2 regions of the Streptomyces sp. 4N509B genome follow, and region 1 is predicted to be linked to the other one. Evidence: riboswitches for the same ligand, from Rfam matches in the RefSeq annotation. Region 1 holds a riboswitch; the other holds the start of a gene.
The links. A riboswitch is a leader RNA that binds a small molecule or an ion and turns the genes downstream of it on or off. The one in region 1 is predicted to bind cobalamin.
Positions count from the first base shown of each region.

Region 2: another riboswitch for cobalamin. It lies ahead of metE (5-methyltetrahydropteroyltriglutamate--homocysteine S-methyltransferase); the one in region 1 lies ahead of ACTWP5_RS26945 (ribonucleoside-diphosphate reductase subunit alpha).

Region 1 is NZ_JBQQBZ010000039.1:36,198-40,401, reverse strand. It holds gene ACTWP5_RS26955 (DUF2079 domain-containing protein) at 1-1,314, shown strand, start outside; gene ACTWP5_RS26950 (GNAT family N-acetyltransferase) at 1,372-1,902, shown strand; cobalamin riboswitch at 1,902-2,054, shown strand; gene ACTWP5_RS26945 (ribonucleoside-diphosphate reductase subunit alpha) at 2,185-4,204, shown strand, end outside.
Region 2 is NZ_JBQQBZ010000008.1:121,967-126,170, forward strand. It holds gene metE (5-methyltetrahydropteroyltriglutamate--homocysteine S-methyltransferase) at 1-2,188, opposite strand, end outside; cobalamin riboswitch at 2,405-2,626, opposite strand; gene ACTWP5_RS11140 (MFS transporter) at 2,922-4,190, shown strand.

The DNA.
Region 1 (4,204 bases):
GTCGCCGACCTGAAGGGCCGTGACTTCGTCATCCTCGGTGACCACTTCAGCCCGGTCACCGCGCTCCTCGCCCCCTTCTACCGCGCCTTCCCCAGTCCGGTGACGCTGCTGGTGGCGCAGGCCGCGCTGTTCGCGCTCGCCGTGGTGCCGGTCACCCGCGGCGCCGCCGCGCTGCTGGGGCGGGCGGGCGGCTTCGCCGTCGGAGTGGCCTTCGGACTGTCCTGGGGCGTCCAGCGGGCCGTGGAGTTCGACTTCCACGAGATCTGCTTCGCCGTGCCGCTGATCGCGTTCTCGCTGGAGGCGGTGCTGCGACGGCGCTGGCGGGCGGCGTTGTGGTGGGCGGCGCCGCTGCTGCTGGTCAAGGAGGACCTGGGCCTGACCGCCGCCGCCATCGCCGTGGTCGTCGCGGTCCGCGCCTGGCGGGGCGGGCAGGCGAGGGCCGCCACGATCGCCCTCGTGGTCGCGGGTGCCTGCGCCGTCGCGGCGCTGCTGACGGTCGGGGCCGTCATCCCCGCGTTCAACACCGCGGGCGCGTACGACTACCTCGACAAGCTCGAGGGCGAGGGCCCGTTGGAGGCCGCCGTCTCCGAGGTCGACACCAAGCTCCGCACGGTGCTGTGGATCCTGCTGCCCACCACCGGCCTGCTGGCGCTGCGCTCGCCCCTCCTGCTCGTCCTGCTGCCGACGCTGGCCTGGCGTTTCCTCGTTCCCGAGCCGCACTACTGGGGCACCGACTGGCACTACAGCGCCGTGCTGATGCCCGTCGTCGCGCTCGCGCTCGTCGACGCCGTCGCCCGCACCCGCGCCGAGGCCGGTCCCGGGCACCACGCCGACGTCACCGATCCCGCCGACGTCACCGACCCCGCCGAACCCGCCGACCCCGCCGACGCGAACGCCAGAACCCCGGCGGGCCGCCGGATCTGGGGCCGGCCGTGGCTGCGCGCCTACGCCCACCACCTGCCGACCGCCGTCCTCGCCGCCTCCCTGGCGCTGGCCACCACGCTGCCGACGGCGGCCCTCACCCACTCCGAGACCTACCAGCCGGGCACCGACGCCGACGCCGCCGACGTCCTGCGGCGGATCCCCGACGACGCCGAGGTGGCGGCCAACGTCCGGCCGATCGCCCACCTCACGGGCCGCTGCCGGGTCTTCTGGATAGGCCACACCGAGGACCCGGCGCCGGAGTACGTCGCGTACCACGACCCGGCGCGGTCACCCGAGAGCATCGCGGAGTACGTCCGCGCGCTCTACCACGGCGTCCACTACGCCGTGCTCGCCCAGGAGAGTGGATACGTCGTCCTGCGGCGCGCGTGACGCCCCGGACGACGAAAACGACGTGCCCGCCCCGCCGCGCCCGCCTACGTTCTCCCCATGGACTTCGTGATCAGGGACGCGACGGAGGCGGAGCTCGACGCGGCCGGGGAGCTGACCGCCCGGGTGTATCTGGCGGACGGGCTGCTCGACTACGGCGAGGAGGACCCGTACCTGTCCGAGCTGCGCGACGCCAGGCGCCGCGCCGCCCACGCCCAGGTGATGGTGGCGGTCGACGCCGACGGTGAGGTCGTCGGCACCGTGACCCACGTGGGCGCCGGCGGTGCGTTCGCGGACGTCTCGGGTGAGGGCGAGGCCGAGTTCCGCATGCTCGCCGTCGCGCCCGGCGCCCGCGGCCGAGGGGTGGGCGAGGCGCTCGTCCGCGAGTGCCTGCGACGCGCCCGCGAGGCCGGCAGGGCGCGTGTCGTGCTGTCCAGTCAGTCGCAGATGCACACGGCACACCGGCTCTACCACCGGCTCGGCTTCGTGCGAACCCCCGAGCGGGACTGGAAGCCGGTGCCCGAGCTGGACCCGCTCCAGGTGTTCGCATGTGAACTCTCCCCCGGCCGCGACGACGACCACAACATATAGGGGCTCTCGACAGCGGCGGCACAAGATGTATGCTCATCCTCGCTGCCACGCAGGGGAATCCGGTGCGAGTCCGGAACTGTCCCGCAACGGTGTGTGATGAGCTGATGTGCGCCCACACGAGTCCGAGTACCTGCCGGCGGCGTCGAACACGTCCGGGCCTCGTGGGCTGGGCCGACGGACGCGGCGCGGGTCTGTGCCTTCACGGGAGGGACGGCCGTGGCGGCGCGCCCGTCGCGCCCCGGCCACGACACGCCCTCCGCGATACGAGGGAGAGATACTGCCGTGACCACCGCACCCGTCGCCGCGCCCCCCACGCCCGCCGTCGCGCGTCCTGATCCCGCCGCCACGGTCGGCGACGTCGATCCGGTCGATCCGGTCGATCCGGTCGATCCGGTCGATCCGGTCGATCCCGGCGGCCCCGTCGCCGCCGCGCTCCGTGCGCTGCGCGAGGCCGCCGCCGACCTGCCCGACGCCGACCCCGAGAAGATCGCGGCGGCCGTGCTGCGCGGCCACCCGGAGGGCGGCGACGAGGCCGGCGCCCGCGCCCTCGCGATCGACGCCGCCGCCGGCCTCATCGCCGAGGAGCCCGCGTACTCCCGGCTGGCCGCCCGCCTGCTGACCCTCGCCCTCCGCGAGGAGGCCGCCGGCCAGGGCGCGGTCTCCTTCTCCGCGTCGATCGCCGTCGGCCACCGCGAGGGCCTGATCGGCGACGCGACGGCGGCCCTGGTGCGCCGTCACGCCGCGCGCCTGGACGCGCTGGTGGAGCGGGCCGTGGCCGAGCGAGCCGACGACCGGATGGAGTACTTCGGGCTGCGGACCGTCGCCTCCCGGTACCTGCTGCGCCACCCCACCACCCGCCGGGTGATCGAGACGCCCCAGCACTTCCTCCTGCGCGTCGCCTGCGGCCTCGCCGAGGACGACTCCGAGCGCGCGCTCGCCGACGTCGCCGAGTTCTACCGGCTCACCAGCACCCTGGCCTACCTGCCGTCCTCCCCCACGCTGTTCAACTCCGGCACCCGCCACCCGCAGATGTCCTCCTGCTACCTGCTGGACTCCCCCAGGGACGAGCTGGACTCGATCTACGAGCGGTACCACCAGGTCGCCCGCCTGTCGAAGCACGCCGGCGGGATCGGCCTGTCCTACTCGCGGATCCGCGCCCGCGGCTCACTGATCCGCGGCACCAACGGCACCTCCAACGGCATCGTGCCGTTCCTGCGGACCCTCGACGCCTCCGTCGCCGCCGTGAACCAGGGCGGCCGGCGCAAGGGCGCGGCCTGCGTCTACCTGGAGACCTGGCACGCCGACATCGAGGAGTTCCTCGAACTGCGGGACAACACCGGCGAGGAGGCCCGCCGCACCCACAACCTCAACATCGCGCACTGGATCCCCGACGAGTTCATGCGGCGCGTCGAGGCCGACGCCGACTGGTCCCTCTTCTCCCCCTCCGACGTCCCCGCGCTCGTCGACATGTGGGGCGAGGAGTTCGACGCCGCCTACCGCCAAGCCGAGGCCGAGGGGCGCGCCGTGCGGACGCTGCCCGCCCGCCAGCTCTACGCCAGGATGATGCGCACCCTCGCCCAGACCGGCAACGGCTGGATGACCTTCAAGGACGCCTCCAACCGCACCGCCAACCAGACCGCGCGCCCCGGCACCATCGTCCACTCCTCGAACCTCTGCACCGAGATCCTGGAGGTCACCGACGACGGCGAGACGGCCGTGTGCAACCTCGGGTCCGTCAACCTCGCCGCCCACCTCGACCGGGACGGCGCCGGCGGCTGGACCGTGGACTGGGAGCGGCTGGACGCGACGGTCCGCACCGCCGTCACCTTCCTCGACCGCGTCGTCGACATCAACTACTACCCCACCCCCCAGGCCGCCACCTCCAACTCCCGCTGGCGCCCCGTCGGCCTGGGCGTGATGGGCCTGCAGGACGTCCTCTTCCGCCTGCGGCTGCCGTTCGACTCGCCCGAGGCGCGCGAGCTGTCCACCCGCCTCGCCGAGCGCGTCATGCTCGCCGCCTACGAGACCTCCGCCGCGCTCGCCGAACGCTTCGGCCCCCACCCCGGCTGGCAGGCCACCCGCACCGCCCAGGGCGTGTTCCACCCCGACCACTACCCGGACGCCCACCCCGCCTGGCCCGAGCGGTGGACGGCGCTCCGCGCGCGCGTCGCCCGCTCGGGCATGCGGAACGCGCTGCTGCTGGCGATCGCCCCCACCGCCACGATCGCCTCCATCGCCGGGGTCTACGAGTGCGTCGAGCCCCAGGTGTCCAACCTCTTCAAGCGCGAGACGCTCAGCGGGG
Region 2 (4,204 bases), on a different contig from region 1:
TCGCCGCCAGGCCCGTGCGGAGCAGGGCCGCCGCCTCCGCCGCGCTCGGCACGCGCGGCGAGTGGATGTCGTACACGCCGGGGCCCGCCTCGCGCGGATACCCGTGCGCGGCCAGCTCGCGGGCCACCCGCATGTGGGAGCGCGCCGCCTCCAGGCTGATGACGTCGGCGTCGAGGTCGTCGATCGCCTGCACGATGTCGCCGAACTCGGCGTAGCACATGTGGGTGTGGATCTGGGTGGCGGGCCCGGCGCCGCCCGTGGTGAGCCGGAACGCCTCGGTGGCCCAGGCCAGGTAGGCGGGGCGGTCCTCGGCGCGCAGCGGCAGGGTCTCGCGCAGCGCCGGCTCGTCCACCTGGATGACCGGGGTGCCGTCCGCCTCCAGGTCGGCGACCTCGTCCCGCAGCGCCAGCGCCACCTGACGGGCGGTCCGCGCGCGCGGCTGGTCGTCGCGGACGAAGGACCAGGCCAGCATCGTGACGGGGCCGGTGAGCATGCCCTTGACGGGGCGGTCGGTGAGCGAGCGGGCGTAACGCGTCCAGCGCACCGTCATCGGCTCGGGCCGCGCGACGTCGCCGACGAGGATCGGCGGGCGGACGTAGCGGGTGCCGTAGGACTGCACCCAGCCGTGCCGCGTGGCGAGGAAGCCGGTGAGCTGTTCGGCGAAGTACTGCACCATGTCGTTGCGTTCGGCCTCGCCGTGCACGAGGACGTCGAGGCCGGCCCGCTCCTGGAAGGAGACCACCTCGCCGATCTCGGCCCGAACGCGTTCCTCGTAGGCCGCGGCGTCGATCCGGCCCGCCCGCAGCGCGCCCCGCGCCGCGCGCAGCTCGTCGGTCTGCGGGAAGGAGCCGATGGTGGTCGTCGGCAGCAGGGGCAGGCGCAGCCGGGCGCGCTGGGCGGCGGCCCGTTCCTCGTACGGCAGCGAGCGGCGGGCGTCGGCCGGCGTGACGGCGGCGGCACGGGCCCGGACGGCCGGGTCGTGGGTGAGGGAGGAGGCGGCGCGGGAGGCCAGGTCGGCGCGGTTGGCGGCGAGTTCGGCGGCGATGGCGTCGGTGCCGTGCGTGAGGCCCCGCGCGAGGGTGACGACCTCGGCGGTCTTCTGGTGGGCGAACGCGAGCCACCGCCGGATCTGTGGGTCGATGTCGCGCTCCACCGCCACGTCGAGCGGGACGTGCAGCAGCGAGCAGGAGGCGGCCACGTCGACCCGGTCCGCGAGGCCGAGGAGGGTGGCGAGCGTGCTGAGGGAGCGGGCGAGGTCGTTCACCCACACGTTGCGGCCGTTGACGACGCCCGCGACCAGGCGGCGGCCGGGCAGCCCGCCCACGGCGGCGAGCGCGTCGAGGGTGTCGGCCGGCGCCTCGGTGAGGTCGAGGGCGAGCCCGTCGACGGGCGTGCCCGCCAGCACGGGCAGGGCCTCGCCGAGCCTGCCGAAGTAGGAGGCGACCAGCAGCTTCGGCCGCCTCGTGAGCCCGCCCAGCGTGCGGTAGGCGCGCCCGGCGGCGGCCAGCTCGGCGGGGGTGCGGTCCTGCACGAGCGCCGGCTCGTCCAGCTGCGCCCAGTCGGCGCCCGCCTCCCGGAGGGCGGCGAGGACCTCGGCGTAGACCGGCAGCAGCCGGTCCAGCAGCGTCAGCGGGTCGAAGTCCGGCGCCACCCCCGGCGCGGGCTTGGCCAGCAGGAGGTAGGTGACCGGGCCGACGAGCACGGGGCGCGGCGTCAGGCCCAGCGCGAGCGCCTCGGCGAGCTGACCGAGCTGCTCGGAGGCGTCGGCGGTGAAGACGGTGTCGGGGCCGAGCTCCGGCACGAGGTAGTGGTAGTTGGTGTCGAACCACTTCGTCATCTCCAGCGGCGCCACGTCCTGGGTGCCGCGCGCCATCGCGAAGTAGCCCTCCAGCGGGTCGGCCGCGACGGCGGCGCGGTGGCGTTCCGGGACGGCGCCCACCATGACGGTGGTGTCGAGCACGTGGTCGTAGTACGAGAAGTCACCGGTGGGCACCTCGTGCACGCCGGCCTCGGCCAGCTGCCGCCAGGTGGCACGGCGCAGCTCGGCGGCCGTGGTCCGCAGGGCGTCCGCGTCGACGCGGCCCCTCCAGTACCCCTCGATCGCCTTCTTCAGTTCACGGCCGGCTCCCTGACGGGGGTAGCCGTACACGGTGGCACGGGCCGCCGCGGCTGCGGGCTTGGCTGTCACGACATCTCCTTCGCGAGACGTTTCCCTGATCCCGGAACGAGACGGGAGCGCGAAGGAGACGGCCGGCGGCGCGGCCCGCGCGCGGTGCCGCGCGGCCGTCCACCGGGTGCGCCTCGCCCGGAACGTCGTCCTCACGCGCGGGGCGCACGGCCCGGACCCGGGGTCCGGGGCTCCCCCGACCCACCCGCGAGGTCCGGGACGTCCGCACGCGGATCGGCCGCGCGCGGGCAACGGGCAGGTCTTCGGACTCGCGGGCGCGTCCCTCCTCGACGGAAGGACACCTACTGGCCGTCGCTTCCCAGGCCCGGCCGGGCCCAGTGCGTGTGACGGCGGTCGTTCCCACTCACCGCTGCGGGGCAGTCCCGGATTCCCACCGGGTTCCCTCTTACGACGCCTCCCGCCTGGCGGACGGGGCGAACCAGCTGCACGGGCAGTGTAAAGGCTGTCCCGCAGTCCCCGGCGGGCTCACGACGCCCTGCGACTTCCTCCCCCAGACCCCTCCGGGGTCCGGGCGGTGCCCCCAGCCGCGTTGTCGTCGAAGCCCCAGGAGGCGGGGTCGCGCCCCGGGCGGAAGGTGTGGCAGGGTCCTCACGCCCGTCGACACCGAGCCAGCCGACCGTCGGAGGTGACCCATGGGCGGCAGCGCGGGGAACGGCGGCCCGGCGAGCGGGGCCGTGTGCGTCGGATCCGCCGTCGGACGCGCCGTCGGGTCCGGCGTCGGGTCGGTCGTCTGATGGGCGCGGCGGTGTCGCCCTCCGCGGGTGCCCCGAGCGGCCGTGCCCCCGCCGCCGCAACGGGCCGGGTCCTCACCGGCGCGCACCGCGCGCTGCTGGTGGCCGGATTCCTCGTCAACATCGGCACCTTCGCGGTCTACCCGTACCTGGCCGTGCTGCTGCGGGAGCGGCTGGACGTCGGGATGGCGCAGGTCGGCGTCGTGCTCGGGGCCGCCACGCTCGTGCAGTTCGCCAGCGCGCCGTTCACCGCCGCGTTCGCCGAGCGCGTCGGGCTCAGGCGCTGCCTGCTGCTGGCCACCGTCCTGTACGCCGTCGGCGCGGCGACGTACCTGGCCGGGGCGGACCGGCCCGCGCTGACGGTGCTCGCGCTCTTCCTCAGCTGCGGCGCCGGGTCGCTCTACTCGCCCGCCTACCGCGGCTACCTGGTGCAGGGCGCGACCCCGGAGCAGCGCCCGCGAGCGGTCTCCGCGGGCAACGCCGCCGGCACCCTCGGCATCGCTCTCGGCCCCGTGGCCGGCGCCCTGTTCCTCGACGACCCCGGCCGGCTGTTCGCCGCGACCACGGTGCTCTACGCCGTGCTGGCGGTCGGTCACGTCCTCCTGCCACCCGAGCGGGCGGAGCCGTCCGAGCCGGCCGGGTCGCCCGAGCCGGCCGGGGAACGGCCGGCCGTCGAGCCGTTCCGGCGGGTGCTCCACGGTCTGGCGGTGACGCCCTTCGCCGTGACCGTTCTCACCCATTACGTGTACATGCAGTTCTACCAGTACCTCGCGGTGTACGCGGAGGGACGGCTGAGCGCCGCCGTCCTCGGCGCGGTCATGATGGGATACGCGCTCGGCCTGGCGGTGCTCCAACCCCTGACGGCCGGGTGGGTCGGCCGGACCCGCCACGCGACCGCGATGGCGGTCGGCTTCTCCTGCATGGCCCTCGCCATGGTCGCCTTCGCCACCGGGCGGACGGCGGGCGTCGCGCTCGGCGCCGTGGCGATGAGCGTCGGCAGCGCGGTGCTGTTCCTGCGCAACGACCTGGAGGCGCTGGCGCGTTCGCGGCGTTCCGCCACCGTCACCTTCGGCCAGCAGCGCCTGGCGGTGGGCGTGGGCGCGCTGCTCAGCGGGGTGGTCGGCGGCACCGTGTACGGCGTGTTCGAACGGGCGGAGCTGCTGGCCGGGTTCTGGCTCGTCGTGGCCGCGCAGTGCGTCCTGCTCCCGCCGCTGGTGCTGGCCGTGGCCCGCGGGGGTGCCCGCCGGGCCCGTCGGGCGGCCCGGCGCTGAGACGGCCGGGCGCC